One region of the Chryseobacterium sp. WX genome, then DNA from elsewhere that is predicted to be linked to it. Evidence: riboswitches for the same ligand, from Rfam matches in the RefSeq annotation. Region 1 holds a riboswitch; each other region holds the start of a gene.
The links. A riboswitch is a leader RNA that binds a small molecule or an ion and turns the genes downstream of it on or off. The one in region 1 is predicted to bind cobalamin.

Region 2: another riboswitch for cobalamin. It lies ahead of PZ898_RS17070 (TonB-dependent receptor); the one in region 1 lies ahead of PZ898_RS08645 (acyl-CoA thioesterase).
Region 3: another riboswitch for cobalamin. It lies ahead of PZ898_RS09325 (TonB-dependent receptor); the one in region 1 lies ahead of PZ898_RS08645 (acyl-CoA thioesterase).

Annotation. Positions count from the first base shown of each region.
Region 1 covers NZ_CP120710.1:1,917,111-1,924,263, reverse strand. Annotated here, with positions in the region: gene PZ898_RS08670 (PspC domain-containing protein) at 1-733, opposite strand, end outside; gene PZ898_RS08665 (PadR family transcriptional regulator) at 745-1,074, opposite strand; gene PZ898_RS08660 (hypothetical protein) at 1,590-2,291, shown strand; gene PZ898_RS08655 (HD domain-containing protein) at 2,293-2,883, shown strand; gene PZ898_RS08650 (DUF4932 domain-containing protein) at 2,947-4,320, opposite strand; gene PZ898_RS08645 (acyl-CoA thioesterase) at 4,495-4,878, opposite strand; cobalamin riboswitch at 4,993-5,173, opposite strand; gene PZ898_RS08640 (hypothetical protein) at 5,208-6,008, opposite strand; gene PZ898_RS08635 (ATP-binding cassette domain-containing protein) at 6,039-6,701, opposite strand; gene PZ898_RS08630 (GEVED domain-containing protein) at 7,114-7,153, shown strand, end outside.
Region 2 covers NZ_CP120710.1:3,791,066-3,798,218, reverse strand. Annotated here, with positions in the region: gene PZ898_RS17075 (DUF5074 domain-containing protein) at 1-747, opposite strand, end outside; gene PZ898_RS17070 (TonB-dependent receptor) at 744-2,777, opposite strand; cobalamin riboswitch at 2,887-3,072, opposite strand; gene PZ898_RS17065 (transporter) at 3,165-4,112, opposite strand; gene PZ898_RS17060 (cytochrome c peroxidase) at 4,125-5,174, opposite strand; gene PZ898_RS17055 (MbnP family protein) at 5,167-5,997, opposite strand; gene PZ898_RS17050 (hypothetical protein) at 6,198-6,566, opposite strand; gene PZ898_RS17045 (superoxide dismutase) at 6,571-7,153, opposite strand, start outside.
Region 3 covers NZ_CP120710.1:2,073,820-2,080,972, forward strand. Annotated here, with positions in the region: gene PZ898_RS09315 (HD domain-containing protein) at 1-43, shown strand, start outside; gene PZ898_RS09320 (DUF5074 domain-containing protein) at 202-1,257, opposite strand; gene PZ898_RS09325 (TonB-dependent receptor) at 1,277-3,103, opposite strand; cobalamin riboswitch at 3,135-3,313, opposite strand; gene PZ898_RS09330 (T9SS type A sorting domain-containing protein) at 3,451-4,764, opposite strand; gene PZ898_RS09335 (AraC family transcriptional regulator) at 4,919-6,535, shown strand; gene PZ898_RS09340 (tetratricopeptide repeat protein) at 6,532-7,153, shown strand, end outside.

The DNA of each region.
Region 1 (7,153 bases):
TTAGTACAAAGAAACCTCCTACAATATACTTGAACACATTCCAAACTCCGCTGCTTGCATTGTTGATATAAGGTTTGTTTTCGTTGTAGATTTCTCCGACCCTCTGAGTAGATTCATTGGCAAATTGTACCAATTTATTAGACTCATTCTTAAGATTGTCGAAGTTCATAGGCTTTCCCTGCATTTTCAGGAAATCTGCTGCTGTTTCAGCTTTTGGAAGTACGATCCAAAGGATTACATATAAAAGACCTATTAAAGAAGAGGAAATGGCTGCTGTAAAAATTCCTAGTATGAAGATTCCCAGCCAGATTGCTCTCATGGTAGTAATATCCATTCCTACATATTGAGCTAAACCTGCACAAACCCCTGCTACTTTTTGTTTTTCCGGATCACGGAACAGTTGTTTTTTATCGGTATAATTGGATCCGGAATATTCTTTTCTGGCAGATGTTTTTTCAGAAAAATAAGCTTCTTCCTGTTCTTCGATTTTTTCAGGGCTTCCGATTTGTGCGATTACCTTTTCTACATCGGTATCGTTAATCACTTCACGTTTTCCTAAAGAATCTTTGAAAATCTCCACCATTCTTATTTCTATGTCATGCATTACTTCATCAGCCTCAGAAGCATCCAGAGAGCTTCTCAGTGCATTCAGGTAATCGCTGAGCTTTATATATGCGTGTTCTTCTATGGTAAAAGAAAAACCTGCGAGTCCTATTGAGAGTGTCTTGTTCATAGCTTTGTTTTTTAATTTTGTTGGGTGATTTGGTTTACTGAGGCTGTCAGTTCATTCCATGTATTGAGTAGTTCATCCAGGAAAAGTTTTCCTTTTTCTGTGATCTGATAATATTTTCTGGGTGGTCCTCCTGTAGATTCTTCCCATCTGTAAGAGAGAAACTCTCCGTTTTTAAGTCTTGTAAGAAGAGGGTAGAGGGTCCCTTCCACTACATCCAGTTTTCCTTTTTTCAGTTCGTCAATAAGATCAGAAACATACATTTCACGGTTATTGATGAGACTTAGAATACAGAATTCCAGAATTCCTTTTCGCATTTGCGCTTTGGTATTTTCGGTATTCATCTTTGATAAGTTTTGTTAATTAGTTATATTTTTAGAAAAATGCCCCTAGCTAGTTGAGCCTATTCTAATTTTACATTACAAAGATATGTAAATAAAATGGTATTATGCAATACAAAGTAGTGAAATTTTCAAAATAAATTATTTAAAATATTGAAAATCAATTAAATAAATTTTATCTTGAATTTTACGTAAAATGAATTTTAACAGAAAATAGCTCAGAAATCTTTAATTTTTAAATAAAATTGATAGAAAAAATGATCTTTTATTAATTATTACCCATTACTCATTACAGATTACTCATGTCATAGCCCCGATAGCAGTGGTTACCCCACAGCAGCTATGGCTTTAGGCAGGAGCGAGGAGTATGAGCGGATAGCGGGAAACAGCTTCTTATCTATGAATACACTTTTATTGAAAGGGTAATTCTGACAGATAATGAGACCGGGATTTTGAGATCGCTATTATGATTCGTATTTTTGTTAGCAATAAAAACACCTAAATCATTTACTATTACCATGAATATTTTGAATAAGTACTGGCACTTATCGGCATTTCTTTTATTAGGTCCCTTATGTTTCGGGCAATATCAGTTTGAGGTTAAAAATGTATCAAAAAGTTATGATGCTGTCATCCATGTAGAAAATTGTTATGATGACAGATGCGGAGGAAAGGGAACGGTGGAATTGTTTGATCATAAAAACAGCAAAGTACAGACTTTTGTTTCAGAGGATCTGGTTTTATATACAGAACAAGGTCAAAAACCGATCCAGGGGAAATTGATCCCCCTTTTGAAAGATCAGCGTGCCGTAATTATAGATGATTTTAATTTCGATGGAACGGAAGATGTTGCCATAAGGAACGGAAATATGGGAAATTATAGCGGGGCATCTTATGATGTATATGTCTTCAACAAGACAAGATTAGGGTTTGTAAAAAGTGATGAACTTACAGAGCTGGGTTCAAACGGTCTGGATATTTTTGATGTTGATGCCAAGCGTAAACGTCTAATTTCTTATGGAAAGTCCGGCTGCTGTGATATTTTTACATCAGAATATGTTGTAATTCCGAATAAAGGACTTGATAAAGTCTTTGAAAAAGAAGAGGATATGAGCATTGAAGGTAGTGTAAAAGTGACCACTAAAGAAAAGATAAATAATAAATGGATTACCAAAACAAAGGTATATCCGTCTGATCAATATAACAGAAATAAGAAGTAAGATGAAAATTCAGAAAGAGATCGATTTTATTCTGGCAGTAGATGCACTTAAAAATGTACAGCGAAGAAATTATAATGCAGACGATTCCCGGAGAGAGAATACAGCGGAACACTCATGGCAGATTATTATTCTGGCTCAGATCCTTTATCCGTATGCTAAAAACCGTGCAGATATTGATTTGTTAAGAGTGATAAGAATGCTTTCCATTCATGATCTTGTGGAGATTGATGCCGGAGACACTTTTATTTTTGATGAAAAGGCAATGGTAGGAAAGTTCGAAAGAGAGAAAGCTTCTGCTCAGAAAATCTTTGGAATTCTGGATGAACCTTTACGTACAGAATTCTTTAATTTATGGCTTGAGTTTGAAGATGAGAAAACTCCGGATGCTATCTTTGCATGTGGAATTGACAGAATCATGCCGTTTATCTTAAATTCTCATACTTCCGGAAAAAGCTGGACTGAAGCTGGAGTGACAGAAAGACAAATTCGAAATATGCTTGAAAATGCAATCAGCAGAGCATCTGATGAAATGGGAGAGGCTTTTGAGCTTTTGCTGAACAGAAGTCTGGAAACAGAAAAAGTACTGAAATAATTGAAAAAAGAAGACCCTGCCCGCTTATTGGGCAGGGTCTTTTTATAGATCATCTGAAATGTTTTAAGAGGCTAGTAATAAGTAATTGTCGGGATTTAATAAAATTCCCTTCTTTGAATAAAATCCAGCCATACTGTTATGTACATAAAATCCCAGTACAAAATTTTTATAAGAAGTATCCAGGCTGAATTTCACTTCTTTCCCGTCTTTAGACCAGACCGGATTTTTAACGATAATGATGGTATTGCGGGTTTCTTTTCCATCAATGTATTCATATAATTTGAGCTGAAGAGTCTTTGTTTTTTTCATAGGCTCTGTGAATTGTACCACGATATTATTGAGATCAGTTTTCTCAAATTCTTTATTATTGGAATTGACAACGGAAGGCTGGGAAATTTTGTTTCCTGTTTTCTTCGTCCACTTTAATAATGGAATATATAATTTTTCCAGATTCTTTTCCTTTTTATAAAGCTCTATAAGCTTCTCCGAGAATAAATTCTGAGCAATAAAACCGCGTCGGATATTCACTTTATGATAAATCGCCGAAAGACTGTCTGTTTTTTCTTCTGGAAATTTTTCGTTGATGAACAAATCGTAAACAGCCCATGTCATATATTCATTGAATGAATTTATTCCCGGGTATCCTGATTTTTTATCCCAATTCGTAAGGTTGAAGCTTTCCGTTATTTCCTTTGAGTACTGATCTGAAATAGGATTTACATACCCATGATCGATTTCTGAAAATACGGTGTGATTATCAAGAATCCTTCTTGCGAGATTACCTTTTAAATTTCCAAGGATAAGATCTTCTCCGATATTTGGAAAGTCTACAGTTAAGGAGCTATTGATATCCCTGTGGCAATTCTGTCCGCCTACCAAAGGAGATATGGCAATAATGTATTTCTTATCTGTTTCATTGGCTGGTCTTTTTGCTATTTTATCCAAAAAAGTATAAGTATCATTGATGTAATAATACTCTTTGTAATTGGCAATTAAAGTATTGTAAAACGACTGATGATTTTTATAAAAGGTTCTGTAATTTGATTTCTTTACAAAGTCATTGATGAGCTCCAGATTTTCATCTACTTCTTTAGGACCAAAGGAATTGAAAGGAAAATCTCTTTTAAGTAAGCCTTTTTCATCAAAAGAAAATGCATAGAAATCAGTTCGGAAGCCTAAGAATTTTTTCCAATCTTTTCTTGAATAATTTACTTTTTTTAGTAAAGGATGATCTTTTACAGGCTCAAAATACGTGATGATTTCATCATAATATGGTGGGATTTTCTGTACGTCATAAGGATCTGTTCTGCCATATTCAGTGAGGGCCAGAATAATATTTCCTAATTCGTAACTTTCTGAAAGTTCAATTTTAACGTCTTTTTGTGCTCTTAATGTAATGGATAGGATAAGGGTAATGATTACAATAATCTTTTTCATGAAATATCGGTTCTTCTATAGTTTTTAGTGACAGCAATGTAAAAATAATTTTTTTGCCATGCTAAAAGTAAATAAAAAAACAAATGAAGTCCAATCATTCTTTGGTTGAGATATACTATGTTGTGTTGAATGGAAAAGTTTCGGGCGGCCTCTGGCCGCCCGAAACTTTATTGTTTATAGTATTTGGATTGGTTTCTTGAATTCGTCAATCGCTACAAAAGTAAAATCACCAATAATTGCTTTTTCTCTTTCATAGGAATACATCTGCTCGGTGTAAATTTCAACGTTTACTTTCATACTGGTTTTTCCCACGTATGAAACTTTCCCGATCAGCTCAACGATGGTTCCGGCAGGAATAGGTTTTTTAAAATCGATCTTGTCACTGCTTACCGTTACCACTCTTTTTCTGGCAAAACGGGTTGCGGTGATAAAAGCTACCTCATCCATCAGCTGCATCGCTGTACCTCCAAAAAGGGTATCATAGTGATTGGTTGTGTTAGGGAAAACCGCTTTAAAGATTCTGGTTTCGGATGCTTCAATTCTTTCTTCTGTAGTCATATATCATTATTAATTAAAGCGATAGGAAATGATTGGAAACAACAGAATAATAACAGGAACTTATAGAATTCCTGAAACAATCCATCAGATCAATACAACTTCAAATCGCGAAAGTTACATGTTTAAGAAAAAGGCAGGTCTCCTGACTTGTAACATCATTTATCTCCTTCCCATGCCTCGCACAGTGGATCTTTGATAAAGACTTCAGTTACTTACAGTTGCGCGACAGTCCGTGATTTTCACACGGTTCCCTTTTAATCTGCAGTGATGCAGAACCAATTTCTGTGATGAATAAGCGTAAAAACTTTTCGAATGCAAAAATAATGAATTTATTCCGGATTATGGTAAATAATCTGGCTGATTACTCTTCCTTTCTTAATCGTCCAGAGAGTAGTGTATCTGTTTTCCCCTGAACCGTTTATCATATAAAGAAAAATATTATCGTTGTCAAGTGAGGTTACTCCAACGTTTTCAAAATCCATGGTAGGCTGGAACATATTTTTGATGGCTTCTCTTACAAAAACAGATCCTCTTCCGGGTTGCTGTACTCTGATGGATTTGATTTCAGTCATTCCTTCAGGAAGGTCATTTCCAATTCCCCATGGTTTTACTTTATCAATGGTAAGAATTTTTCCTTCTGCATCTTTTTCCTTTTTACGGTATCCTGCATTGGAAGGATAAATATCAATCACCACTTTGCTTCTTTGGGCAGTAGGAATCTTAGGATCAGAATTGTCAGTAAAAATAAGAGATCTTCCGTTTTTAGATTTAGATGGAGTGTAGGCAGGAAGCTGGTCTACATAAGCAATACGCCCTTTATTTACCATTCCTTCTTTATCCAGAGTTTCATACCGTACAAAAGGTTTGTCGTCATCCTGTTTCTCCGGATATTTGATCCAGATCCATTCTGTTTCTCCGGGAGCAGGTTTTACATAAACAAATACATCTCCTTTACGCATACGGATCTTGTCTACAATTTTTCGGTAATCGTCTTTATGTACACGTACGTTGGCATATCCTTCTTCAGCTTTTACAACTCCAAAAGGAACTTTAGTCTGCCCTTTTACAAAAGCAATAGATAAAATACTGAAAGCGGATAAATAGAATGCTTTGTTTATGAAAGTCATCATGAAAATTTTTTGATCCCTCAAATATATAAATTAAATGCTTTTCGGAAGATAATTATACCGCTGCAGTTCTTTTAAATCTTGTATTTGTTTTAGATAGCCTTCACGCAGAAGAAATATTTGGTGTGAAATATCAAGAACTTCCTGATAATTATGATCAGAAATAATGAATCCCTTATACGCAGACTGTTCAATGATTGCAGCTTTCAATGCTGCAGAAATTTTTGGAGAAAGGCTATGGAAGGGCTCGTCCAGTAAAACAAAATCAGCTTCAGAATAAATTATCATTAAAGCTTCAATGACTCTCTGCTCACCTCTGGAAAGATCTTTAGGTTTTTCCGACAAAAAAGGACGGATCAGATCTGAAGTCAATAACAGATCTGTATTTTTTTTATTGCAAAAAAGAGGAATTAAGGTTTTAATGGTATTGTACTTCGGTAAGAAAATATCCTGTGGCAGGTAAGCAATTCTGTTTTTTCTATCAGAAATGCTTTTCAGAACTTTGTCATTGTATCTTATAAACTGGGTATCACTACTGACAGTTCCAAAAATAATTTTTAATAATGTTGATTTGCCAACACCATTTCTGCCCAGAATTCCAATAATCTGCCCGGTTTCACATCCTAAATAAATATCCCGAAGGATATTATTATCTTTAAAAGACTTGGTTATGCTGTCAATATGAAGCTTGCTCATAAAATTCCTGTTATTATTTTGACAATCACACAGACAGCTACCGTGAATCCCCAAAGGAAACCTCTGGAAAACCCTAAATTGGCATAAAAGTAATATTCATTTTTAAACCGGAGTTCATATATAAAATAATGAAGAACAAGAGATATTAAAAGAAAACTCAATCCAAAGTTCTCAATATTGAAAGAGGATAAACAAGAAGCTAATAAAGAAAATATCAAGGTGGGAATTATTATTTTTTTATAAAAAATCCAGAGAGTAGAAATACTTTTGAACATATATTAAAGCATAGAGTTTCTGTGTGTTTTACACTTTATTGTCAAAAATATTAAAAAATACAATGCTATATGGAGAAAGTATAAGCTATATTTGAAAAAATACCCTATTTTTCAAGGAAATTTTAAAACTGATAAACATGACCAAAAAACTACTTTTTGTATTCTCTTTTATGTTGG
Region 2 (7,153 bases), 1.9 Mb from region 1:
GGAAGGAACATTATAATAATCTCCTCTTGAGGTTACATAGAGATCACCGTAATTATCTTTTTTAATGTGATGAAGATTGATGGCAACATTTATTTTTTTGAGTTCGGTAAAAGTATTCAGATCAATTACCGAAACAGTATTGTCATAATCGGGAGCTTTATATCCTCCGGAGTTGGCCACAAACAACTGATTACCCACAATTTCCATTTCTTCCGGCTGATATCCTACCACTACCTCACGCTGGATGGAAAGAGAAGCCGTATCAATTTCCACTACTTTCCCCTTCGGTGCTTTCGGGTTAATCGCTACAGGTCCGGCGTAGCTGCTGGCATAAGCTTTTCCGTTTTTGAAAGCAAGGTATCGGCAGTTTTGTAATGGAATAGAGGTAATACGTTTGGCCGTTTTGGCATCAAGAACTTCAATTTTATTGGAAACATTGACAACGATATAGAGCTTGCTTCCATAAACTTTGATATCATTTCCAACATCCCCCAACTCTTTTACGACATTGGGATTGATTTCTGCGTAGATATTCCGGTAATAGGTTCCTTTGGTGTAATCAAAAAAATCAAGGGTACATTTATTACTCCCCATGTTCCCTTCATTGAGCATATAGAAGCCTTTTATTGCTGTATTTTCTGAAGGAAGCCCTTCTACCAATTCCTGACGGACAATAATTTCATCTGTACGGCATGAAGTAAGAAAAGCTAATACAAGAAATAAAAAATAAAAGTTTAGTTTTCTCATAGGGTGAAGTTTAGAATAAGTTTAAAGTTTCTTCCGGGCATCGGATAATTGAGGACAACATCATAGTATTGATTGAAAATATTATTCATCTCAAGGCTTATTTTAAACTGATGATTCGCCCAGTTGAATTTTTTCTGAACAGACAAATCGTGCGTATACCAGGGCTGCACATAATTGTATTGAATGTTATCCTGATTCACGTCATATCTTTCTCCTACGTACATTGCACTGTAATTGAAACTCCAGTCTTTATAATCTGCCATAAGACTGAAAGATCCACTATGCCATGGGGCATAAGGAATCTGATTGCGATAAAACGTGTCTTCCGGATCACTTATATCTCTCGCGCTTTGATAGGTGTAGGAAAGCAAAGGTCGGAGGGTTACTTTTCCAAGCTGCATTTCAGTCTGTACATTCACATCTGCACCAATGATTTCAACCAGTCCAAGGTTCATCATCAGCCAGCGGAACATGCTTCCGTTCGGAGCTGCCACAATTTTATCCTGTACTTTATTGTAGTAACCGTCTACTTTAGCATAAAATGTTTTAAAGAAACGGTTGTTATAATTCTTCTGATAAGTAAATCCTAAATCATATTGATTGGTGAATTCCGGTTTCAGATAGGTATTTCCGATATTGGTATAATACAAATCATTGAAGGTCGGAAGTCTGAAAATTCTTTTATAGAAAGCCCTTAGAGTAAGCTCCGGAATTTTTTCCGGCTGATAGCTCATAAACACCGCAGGTGTCCACTCTCTGGCATCTCCCGGTCTTTTATTTTTTCTTACTTCTTCAAAAGTAAAGGTTCCTAAAAGGCTTCCCAAAATTTTGAATCTGTTCCACTGATAGGTTGTTGCCAATGCTACCAATGTAGTGTAACGTGTAGGATAAGAAAAATTATCCAGAGTGGCATCCAGGTTATTATACTGAAAATCTCCACTCAGGCTGACATCCCAATTGGGAGTGATTGAGTAAATATTGGAAGAGGAAAGATAAAGTTCCCTTTGGATGTAGGTATTATCGGTATAAATAATAGACTGCGAACGAACTGTGTCCATGAAATGGGTGTAATCGTAAGCAAATTTTGCTTTAAGCTGTGTTTCAAATTTCGGGAACAGTTTTTTTCTCAGATTAGCCTGTACAAAATAATTCTCATCGGAAAGCCTCGCTCCTCTTCCTTCAAAGCGCCCGTTAACAATAGGTGCCGGCATTCCGCGGTTTGAAATATAACCGTAGCCACGGATATTCCAGCTTCCGTTATTTAAAGTTCCGTTGAGAGAAGTTTCAAAACGTTTTGCTTTGATATCTGAGTCCTGTCTTTTTGCAATGGTATCATAGGCTTGTTGCCCATCAGGATATTTCTTGGCATAACGGAATCTGTAAATTCCGTCACTCTGCATAAATTCGCCACTGAAACTGGCAGAAACCCTGTCTGAAATTTTCTGTTCCAACCGGAATGAAGGATTAAAGAGATCAATAGATGCACTTTTTGCTCTTATCACCAAATTGGTTTTTCTATTTCCTTTAAATACGGGTGTTTTAGGCTGTAAATAGATAGACCCAGAAGAGCCAAAGTCCTTTGCTGGCTGAAAAATTTCACTTTTCTGTCCGTTATACAACGATATTTCTTCCAGATCATCCAAAGAGTACCTTCCCAGATCCACCAGTCCGTTTTGAGCATTTCCTAATTGAATTCCATCATAAAAAACCCCTACATGCTGGCTTCCCATGCTTCGGATGTTGATGGTTTTCAAACCACCCAATCCTCCGTAATCTTTAATCTGAACGCCTGAAAAATACCGCAGTGCATCTGCAACGGAATGACTGTTTAGTCTTTCCAGCTGTTCTCCCTGCAGCGTTTGTGCCGGAAGGATTTCTTTAAAATTCTTTTTATAAAGATTGATTCCTTTAATGGTCTCTTCCTGAAGACTGTCTTTTTTATTAGTTTGGGAAAACACAAGTTGAGATGTTAACACTAATATTGTGAAAACAGCTTTATGAATTGCAGAAGTAATTAGTTTTGCTGCCATTAGCTCATTTAGGGTAATGAAGACGCTAATGGGGTATAAGAATACAACGACAAAGCACAGCTGTCACTGCACAGAATCATTGATGTCCTAAGCTTTATTCCACGAAAGCGTCAAACGATTATTGTCTGGCAGGTCTTCTGACTTACTCCATTTTTGAAATCCTTCCCATTAAAAAACAGTGGATATATTCTTCAAAAACTTTGGTGCGGAGCTTACAGCAGCGGGTCTGTCCCGGATTTTCACCGGATTCCCTTTTAAGAGCTTTTTACGGCTCACCAAATTCCGGCAAAGATAAATAATTATTCCTAATCCCCAACTAAAATCATGATTTATAAACAATTAAAGCTCCCGAAGGAGCTTTAACATGATTTCAATAAGGGTTTCGCTTTAAATGCCAATATTCAGGAAAACACTGAATCTTGATTGAGCTTCAATATCTCCTCCCGCCAGATGCGTGTACATGGGAAGCATAAGTTCACTTCCCAGGCTCAGCTTTTTGTGAGAGGCTTCAAATCCCAGTTTTCCGTACAAAGCGCTACCAGCAGTATTCGGCAGTGCCTCATCAAACTGTTTGTTCTGAGCGTAGACTTCACCCTGAACCCCTGTTTTTATAGAAAAAATGGACTTTTCATTTCCTGCAACCTGATAAAAGCCTGTTGCTGCATAGTTCCATTGGTTTCCAAAACGGTAATTTTTCCTGTTCTCTGTTTTAATGGTGTAATCTGTATTAACCAGTACGGCTACTTTATTTTTCTGAAACTTATAATTCAAAGCGGCCTGATAATCCCAGCTTCCGGTTCCCAACTGAAAGCTTGGGTTGACACCGGATGCTCCTTTTTCATCAAACTTCCCCAGTGGAATTTTCACTCCCAAACCTCCGCTCAGATGATGGAAATTATCTTTAGAGCTCATCAGCTGGTAAATTCCCATCAGATTCAGATCTCCTATACCGTTGATTTTAATATCTCCCTGCATCGTTTTCTTTTCATGGAAATGGAAGGGCAGACTTGCATAAACACTTAGTTTTTTAGTCAGTGGAATCTTCCCCCACAGCTGCAGGGTATTGAAATACTGATCCTGCGTGAGGTCTTTTACAAATAAGTTTTCCTTGGCTTTGTAATGTTGTGCAAAGTATTTGATTCCGATAAACTGTGGATTCAGCAAAGATTCAAAGCCGGAAGATCCATTTCCTGCTGCACAGCCGCACGCATCACAATCATCATCAAAATCGAATCTGTTAAGCGTTTCGGGACCAACATAAGCACTGTCTCTGATGGTTTTTGCCTGATACTGACTAAACACGATCAAACTTACTATCAATATAATCTTCTTCATGTTTTTTATAAATTATTCTGCAAATTTTGGATTGGATATAAAACTTTTATCTGATAATGTTTTCAGGAACGCAATGATGGATTGTTTTTCCTGACTGTACATGGCAATTCCTATGTGACCATTCTGTTTAAGCTGTGGATCAAGATTGACATTATCTTCTACCTGATCCGAATAGAAATTAAGAACCGCATCTAATGTATAAAACCTTCCGTCATGCATATAAGGTGCGGTATATTCTACATTTCTCAGACTCGGAACACGGAATTTCATCCAATCTACCTGATTCAGGCTCACTCTGTATCTTCCTGCATCCTTGAATTCTGTATTGTAATACATTCCGGTATTTCTGAAACTCTCATCCGTAAACAGCTCTCCGCTATGACAGGAAGCACATTTCTGATTGAATAATGTCATTCCCTGGGATTCTATTGAAGTCAACTGTTCTTTTCCCTGTCTGAACCGGTCATATTTTGAATCTGCAGAAATTAAAGAAGCCATAAACTGTGATAATGCTTTTAAAATTCTTTCGCCGGTAATGGTTTCGTCTCCATAAGCTTCTCTGAACAGTTTTTTATACTTCTGATCATCTTTTATTTTCGAAATAGCTTCCGGTATGGAGCTGTCCATTTCATTGACGTCGGTAATCGGGCTGATGGGTTGCTCATTCAGATTGTGAATCACTCCGTCCCACATATATCTTTTCAAAAAAGCCATATTCTGGATGGGCGGTGCATTCCTGATTCCGATTCTGTCGTCTACCCCATGGCTTACCGTATGACCGTGATGGGTAAAAGCATTTTCCTGTATATGGCAGAAACCGCATGAAATGGTATTATTTCTTGAAAGTCTGCCTTCATAGAATAATTTTCGTCCCAGCTCCACTCCATTTTTGGTCATCGGATTAATGGATGTATCAAAAGTCATTTCCGGAAAATAAGAAGGAAACTCCAGATTGTAGGCTTCATCTTTTTCCAATGGCTGAATCACCTCATCAGAACATGAAATGCAACTCAATACAAATACAAGCAGAACCAGTATCGTTTTAACAAAAAAATTAATCATTGTGAACGTGGTCTACTTTAAACATTTTTGTAAGATTATTGGTAACATCTACCAGGTGCTGGTTTGAACCCATCAGCATATCATTGGCTGTGGTAAGTGTAAGTGTCCTATCTCCGCTCAAAAATTGGTTCAGGTCTGCCAGAATATGGACAGAAGGACGAATTTTTGTCGTTACCCTTGCTGTTGTCGGAAGATTCAGTGTAATTTCGCGATAAAGATCAGGAGTATTGTTGGCTGCAGTATTTCCCATATTTCCTGTGTGATTCATAAATTCTTTTGAAGGAGAATCTGTACCGTATTTCCCTTCCAGTTTTACAAATACATAACCGGCAGCCCATGACCAGGACATTCCCTTCTGCTTGGCTTTTGTCCAGAATTCAGCCTGTCCGTCCTGTCCCAGCAAATACGCTTTTTGACTCACACCTAATCCAAATCTTATTTTTTTGTAATTGTTTTTCGGAACGCCATCCAGATTAAGATAAACAATTCCGGCTACCGCATCTGCCTGATCTACGATAAAAGCTCCTTTGTCAGGATTATTTTCGTTGTATTTAAATTCGTTTCCGTTTTCGTCTATCAATGCAATATTACTGATGACGTATTTCAAAGCAGAAAAGTTATGTTTCTGTCCGTTAGCAGAAGTCTGAACCGTCTGATTTAGAACGATATCTCCCACATTGTTAAATCCGTTTTCAAATTTGATCTGAAGTTTTCCAGGCGTAGTATCCTGTGGGTTCTCATCATCCCTGCTGCTTTCGCAGGCTGTAAAAGAGAATACAGTAAAGGCAATAAAGAATAGTGATAAAAATTGAGAAATTTTCATTGTTGATTTTTTAAGTTAAATTAATTTGAATGGCTGTAACAGCATTGTTTTTTTACCACAAAAAGCACAAAAGTTCTTACACTTAAGTTTATTAAGTGATACGTATTATGTTCAGAAGAGCACTTAAACTTTTTAAAAATCTTTGATTTTTAATTGAGTAAGCTTTTGTGACTTTTTTGGTTGAATAGTGATAGTTTAACTTAAAAAACCGGTGGTTTGAAAATATGGGTAAGAAACAGAAAAGAATAAGCTGTTTCGTAAGTGAAATTGAAACTGAAAAACTGACGTCTTTCCGTAGTGTTGACCGTTGTAGTTTCAGGAAGAATATAGGTATCAAGAATTTTCTGTCCTGAGTTTTTTATTTTTTGAAAAGGTGAAGATTCTGAATCATTGGCTTTGGCGAGCTCTTTACTCAGGTAACATTTTCCGTTACAGTGAACCTCCGGTCTGGTTTTATTGATACAGAGAACTTTAACGATATAATCATAATTTACAGCATACTCTACCACGGGCACTAAAGGTCTTAGCACCATATAGAAGGTAAAAAGTATGCTGTACAATATTTTCATCAGATTATTTCTTGCTTATCGCTTCATCATATCTTCTGCTGATTTCTTTCCAGTTGGTAACATTCCAGATCGCGGTAAGATAATCTGCTCTTTTATTCTGATATTTTAAATAATAAGCATGCTCCCATACATCAATGCCGAAGATTGGAGTTCCTTTTTCTTCTACAACATCCATCAAAGGATTGTCCTGATTAGGAGTAGAGGAAACAAACAGTTTCCCATCTTTCCCTACAGAAAGCCAGGCCCATCCTGAACCAAAACGGTCTGCACCTGCCTTAGACATTTTTTCTTTAAAAGCATCCATACTTCCGAAAGTTTCAGTGATAGCTTTTGCTAATTTTGCTGAAGGCTGTGTATTTTTCTGAGGTGTAAGAACCGTCCAGAACAATTCGTGGTTGTAGTGTCCTCCTGCGTTATTTCTTACAGCAGCAGGCAATTTTGAAACATTGGAAAGAATCTGAAACAAAGTTTCTTTTTCCTGTGGAGTTCCTGCAATGGCTTTATTCAAGTTAGCAGCATATGCTGCACCGTGTTTTGAATAATGAATTTCCATCGTTTGGGCATCAATATTTCCTTCCAAAGCATTA
Region 3 (7,153 bases), 160 kb from region 1:
ATTTGTGATTGCTGAGGCTGAAAAACTGGGGTTAACCCTATAATTCAACTGATATAAAATATAAAACCTGCGGGATGTTCCATCCCGCAGGTTTTTTTGTTTCCCTAGGAAAACAAAGCCGGCCGGTTTCTTCGAAACCGGCCGGAAAAAAACACAAATGATGAAAAAATAAAAAATTATTTCTTTATATGTTATCACACATTATGGATTCAGGTATGTTCCACTAGCACCGATACCTCCTGTTTTAAAAGAACTGATCTGAGCACCTGTAACTGCTGAATATACTACCATTTCACTATCCTGTGTGAACTGCTTAACGTCTGATGCAAAAATCCTTCCATCAATAACATTAAATCCATACAGTGTAAAGTAAGGACCGCCATCTGCAGCTGTTAATAATGGAGTTGCAGGAATTGCAGGTATAGCCAAACTCGTTGTATATACTTTATTGGCAGAACTGAAGTAGATTTTATCGTTATCAATCTGAAGGTTCGTAGCATTAGGAATTCCTGTCAAAGTAATTACCGGTGTAAGCGCTCCGGTACTTGAAATTTTATAGATATAAGAATCTGTAGCTGTTGAAGAAATTGTATAAACATTAGATTTGTATGATACTGTATTTCCAATCTGACCATTTGGAACGGTAATTTCAGTTTTAGCATCGTTAGAAGTATTGATATAAGTAATCTTATTTCCGTACCCTGATGAAGCATTCTGTACAAAAACATTTCCTCCTGCCTCTACTGTTTTATCAGAAACTTCAGTCATATTGATTTTACTTACAAATGAATAGTCAGAAGCCTTATATTTCGTTATACTTTGAGTATGTGCAGTAAAGTTGGTATTAGCAACATAGATGAAGTTGTTAGCAAAAGTAATTCCTCTTGGGTTATCAAGCTGATCTGTAATTACTCCTAACTTTTTGAATGTATAACGGTCTACTACTACAATTTTATTAGAGTTATTCAAAACAAGATAAGCTTTGTTTTCGTTAAGACCAATCGTCTGAAGAACATCACCAAGAATCTCTTTGTTGTTGTTATAACCATATACATCGTCTTGCTTCAGGCTTAAATTTCTTGTCACAAATGTTACCTTAGCTCCCTGACTGTTATAGTTTCCTTCATTAGAGATAAAATATCCGTTCTGATAAGTGATTGGAGAAACTTCAATCTCGTCAGAACTACTTGAACATGAAGAAATGTTAAACAATAACACTACTGCAAATAATACAGTTAAAAGTTTAGTTATTTTCATATTTACTCAATTTTAATTTTTAAAAATTTATTGCTGCATACACACTATAATTTCTTTTGGGTAAAGGATAGAAAGAAACCGTTTTGTAGTATGTATTGGTTAGATTATTCACTTTGAACCCTAAGGTATATTTTTTGGCTAAAGTTGCAGAGATTCCCATATTTAAAAGAAAATAAGGATCTATGGCATCTGACCTTTTTTCGTCACTTGTAGTATACGTAACGCCATTCAGCTGCCCCTGTGCGAAAAGTTTAAAGAAACCATATTCGTAATCTATATTGGCATTTCCTCTGTGCATAGGAACGTAAGGTCTCTGCATTTTCGTTTCTTTATCAATAGACTTTGCATAATAGTATCCTGCATTGGCCCGGATTTTATGATTACCCCATTGTTTGCTAAAGGACAACTGGGATTCTAATCCATAGGATTCAACTTTATTGACATTGAATGCCTGCCAGTATCCTTTAGCCGTTGGAAGCCATGCAATAAGATCTGTGATGTTCATATAGTATGGAGACAAAGTAAGTCTGAAATCTCCTGCTTTAAACACATTCGTCATATCGAACTGGGTAGAGGTTTCCGGTCTCAGGTCTTTATTTCCTCCCGGTTCATAGTAAATATCATTAAAGGATGGAAATCTGAAGTTTTTTGATACATTAAGGCTTACATCATACCATTTTGCTGCACTCCATTTTCCGGAGAACGAATACATCAACGGTGACTTCACATCTTCCACGAAATCTTTCTTGAATCCACCCTCAAAACGCAGATCTTTTGTTGCAAAATATCTTAACAATCCTGAAACAGAACCAATATTTCTACTGACGCTGGATATTCCGTTTTGATATCCTTCTCCTTTATTAACCTGAAACTCTCCTATGATATTAAAATTCCACTTTGAATTCAGGAAATAATTAAAGTCATTTTTAAAGATATAATTTTTCCCGGTTCCACTACTTGATTTAGGCTGATTTAACGAACCCAAAAATTGAAAATTCTCTTCCGTATAAGCTGCTTTAAGGGAATTACTGAACTTTGTTTTGTTCCAGTCCCAGGAAAGAAGGCTTCTTACACTTTGAGTTTTATATTTCGTTTTTGTTCCCGTTTCTTCATATACAGGAAAGCGTTGTGAAGAATCAAAAAACTGGCTCTGCCACGAAATTTTATGATCGTTTGTGATTTTATAGGATGTTCCTACATTGAACGTTGTATTGTAATAACTTCCGTTTCTGTTGATATAGTTCAGGTCACTTACCTTATAATCATTTTCACTTACAGAATAATTTCCAGAAGCCTTAAAACTGAACTTATCATTGCTGTAAGAACCTTTTATAAAGTTATTATAGGTATTAAAAGAAGCCACTTCAGAAAATAAAGAACCATGGAAGCCTTTATTAAAATCCAGGGTATTATTCAGGTGAATACTTCCCCCGATGGCACCACTTCCATATACTACACTTCCACCACCAGCTTTTATACCAATCTGATCATAGCCGAACAAAGCAATATTATTAATATCTCCCTGTCCCAGAAAATTAGAATTAATATTAATTCCATTCCACACAAAAGCAGTCTGCTGAGCGGTAGTTCCCCTGAAAGAAGGTGAAGAAACGGCACCACGGCCATTTTCTTTGATAAAAACCTGTGACTGAAATCTCAGAAGTTCAGAAAGATTACTGGAGTTTTTCTCAGCATCTTCTGCCGAAATTATTTTTACGGGATGAAAAAGTTTCACCCTATTCATCTGATTGTCGAAGACATAAACAGTATCGATGGCTTTCTCTTGTGCAAAAAGAAAACAGCCATAAGATGAAAAAAGCAGTACTAAAGATCTTTTTATATCCATACTTTTTTACTTTTCCTCCGAAAGCAATATGTTTTTTAATTATAATTCCGGCAGGTCTCCTGACTTTCGCATTCTGCACCTTCCCGTTATTAAACAGTGGTTTTTTGCAGAAACTTGAGTTGCGATTTACAGTTGCGGGGACAGTCCGGGAGTTACACCCGATTCCCTTTTCATTCCAAAATACTGGAAACCAAAATTTTTGCAAAGATAGTTTTTTATATGTATTCACCAAAAACCAGACTTTTCTATACACAACATGCTATCCTTTTGCTATATACACAAAAAAGAACGGCCGCTTTCAATATTGAAAACAGCCATTCATCCCACTACTTTACTATTTATATATGTTATTTTTTAATGAATTTATAAGTCTCTTGTTTTCCTCCCTTCATAGAGTATTGCAAAATATAATCTCCTTTTGACAGGGATGAAACATCAATCTGCCCTTCTACCGAATCAAATGATTTTACCTTTTGTCCCACCATATTATAAATTTCGGCTTTCTCTATTTTTCCTGTTCCTTTAAAACATAGAATATCAGTCACAGGATTAGGATAGACACCCATATTATTTTTCTCTTTCACTGCATCATTCACCGATAAAAATTGAGAAGTATCCAGATAAAAAGCGATCATCTGCCCTGAAGCATTCGTCCCTGATCCGGCAATTTTCTTTCCGTCCTGTGAAATGGCCAAAGGAAGCCCCATGGTTACTCCATTCGTTGCAATTCCCAAAGAGGCTGCATAATCATTCAGATTGATCCTTCCGGTAGCAGAAGTCCAGATAAAACCTTCCCCTGACATAGGAGGTGCTCCAAATGCTCTATAATATCCAATTACTTTTTTCCCATCAGCAGAAATCCCGGTGGCACCTCCTTTGAAGCTGAAAGAAGCATTAGGATGCGTTATATAAGTAAGTCCGCTCACAGCATTCCAGACATAGGGATTAGGATTTGCTGAGCCTATGATTGTATTTCCATCTGCAGAAATTCCTCCTGCTTCCCCTACATTATTTCCATTATTATCAGTAATAAAAGTTTCTACTCCATCCTGCCATTTAGCCCCACTTCTTGTTCCGGTTGGCTCATCCTGCCAACCTACAATTACTGTTCCTGCCGCATTGATTGCGTTTGCTCTGGAGCTGCGTCCTGCAACGATACTTCCCAGATCTACCATTCCGTTTACTTCATCCCATTTCACAGCATGTGCGTTTGCAGCAGTAAGAAAACCTAAACCTACAATCGTGCTTCCATTGGTAGTCATCCCCCAGGTTGAACTTACGCTACCGTCCCATCCTGTAGGAACAAGCCCGCCTCTGTTTACCCAGGTCGAAGTAGCTACATCATAGGTTGATATTTCATTAAATCCCGTTGCTGCATTTGTTATAGAGGACGAAATTTTGGTTCCGTCATTCGAAACAACAGTTCTACCCGCTGCCGGATAACCGTTTGATATAGAACCTATCTGTACAAGTCCTCCTGCTGCATTCCATTTATATATTCCTCCTGCGCTTGTATGCATGCTTACCACTCCATTGTCAGAGACTGCCCCTACATTATAATTTCCCAAACCTATTACAGTAAGCTGAGCTTCTGCAAAACCAAATTTCAGAAAAAGACAAGCTGTCAACATTTTCATTGATACTTTGTAAAAATTTTTCATATTTTATTATATTTAGCGTTTCGAATTGGTAAAAACAATATTAATACAATATTCACCTTACCAAAAGAAATTGGCTTTCATAATTCGTGAATTTTAAAAGAACTTATTTTTTATAAAACTGATAAACAAACAGATACAAAACAATATTTTGAATATGGATTTTACCAGAACTATTCAAAAAAACACAAAAAGCAAATTAACAAGACAAAAATTATTTCAAACTTTACTGTTTATTTTTATTTTCTGCTCCCTTACCACCAAAGGACAGTCCGGTCCGGACTTCAATATGTTAGCAGATAAAGCATTTCTGAAATTATATCAGAATCCTGACGAATGCATAAGTTATACCCAGGGAATTCTTGTGAGTGATCAAAACGCGGAACACAAAATTGTACTTCAAAATATTATTTCACAAGCTTTTGCCATGAAGGGGGAATATGTACAATCTGTCAATATTTTCGCTCAAAAAGAAGAGCCTGATCAGAAAAACGATCTTTCTTATTGTATGCAGGTCTTCAGTGATTATAACCTTGCCGATCAGTATCAGAATCTGGGTTTGTACAATCAATCGAAAAGAATTATTTCTCATCTTTTGTCTGATCAGAAGCTTCTTAAAAGCAATAGTCCGGCATTAAGAATTACCACTTCAAAATTATATCAACTTCAGGCATTGAACTCGGGAATCAACAGAAACTATCCTGAAGCCTTAAAAATTCTAGATCAGAGTAATCAATACCTTGGCGATTATAATGAAGAGAATAGAATTTTAACAATTGAAAACAGAATTTTCAGATCTTCCTATCTGCTGAAACTAAATAAACTACCTGAATATAAAACCCTTATAGACAGTATTATTACAGATCTTGAACATCAGAAAAACCAACCTTTTCTTTTAGCTCTGGCCTATGAAAACCTCTCCCAATATTATTTTCTGAGACAAGATTATGCAACAGCTATTGAAAAACTGGAAGCAGGTCTTCAATTGATTGAAAATCTTCCTTTTAATAATTTAAAAATTAAAATCTACGAATCACTTTCCCGTAATTACTACGCACTACATAATGATGCAAAATACCATCAGTACAATAAACTTTACAATGATGTAAAAACAAAAACAGATTCCAGCTCAAAAGAAGGAATACGATACCTTGTGAAGCTTGTGGAAACCAATCAAAATAAAAATATTGAATTTCAGAAACATCTTCTTATAAGATCTTTCTGGTTTCTAATCCTGATTTTATCTTTGATCATCCTGGTTTTGCTTACTTATTTTTTACTCATAAAAAGTAAAAATAAAGACTTAAAAAAACAGTTTGATTTCTTTGAAAAACAGATCAGTCGAAAATCTCAACCCATCATTTTACACAAAACAACTCCAGCGACAAAAGATCCTGGCACAACAAAAATATCCAGGGAAAAAGAAGATGAAATTCTCCAAAAGCTGGAAGAATTTGAAAAATCCGACCGGTTTCTCAATAAAAACATGTCTCTGTCTCTGCTTTCCTCTCAAATGGAAATCAATACAAAATACCTTTCAGAAATTATTAATAATAAGGAAAAAAACTTCAACGGATATATTAACAAGCTTAGAATCAATCATATTGTACAGTTATTAAGAACTGATTCTACTTTTCTTAATTATAAAGTAAGTTATCTGGCAGAATATTCAGGATTCTCATCACACAGTGCATTCACTACTGTTTTCAAATCCGTTACCGGAATGTCTCCCAATGCCTATATTCAGGAAATCAGTAAAACAAAAGCCTTATGAAATTAATTTTTAAAATAATAGTGTTGCTGGTTGCCTTTTGTAATGGTATGAAGGCACAAAAGACACCTGATAGTATCTTACTAAGAAAGGCCAAACTTGAAATTTACGACAACCCCGATAATACCATCAAAATCGGAGAACAATTATTAAAAAAATCTCATGATATCAAAACTTCAATTAATCTTTATATGCTGCTTTCAACAGCCAATATTGCTAAAAGAAATTTTGAAGAGTCTTTACAATATATTTTAAAAGCAAAAGAACTGTCTCAGAAAACCAATGATGCCAGAAGCCAGGCAGGTGTTCTCATTTCAGTGGCGATCCAATATCAGCAAATGGAACTTTTCAACAAATGCTTAGAAACACTGAATGAGGCAGAACAGTATATTGCAAAAATTCCTGAAAAAAATCCGGAGAAATATATCGAAACGGCTGCAAGCTACGCAATAAGAGGAATGGTATATAAAAGTCAGTCTAATTCAGAAATTGCTCTGGAAAAATTCCTGATTTCTATACGAAATTATGAAAAGGTTCCCATAAAGAAAACCACTTACTCCAATATGAGTGTGGTATACTACAATATTGGGTACTGTTATCTGAACCTTAATGAGATTGACA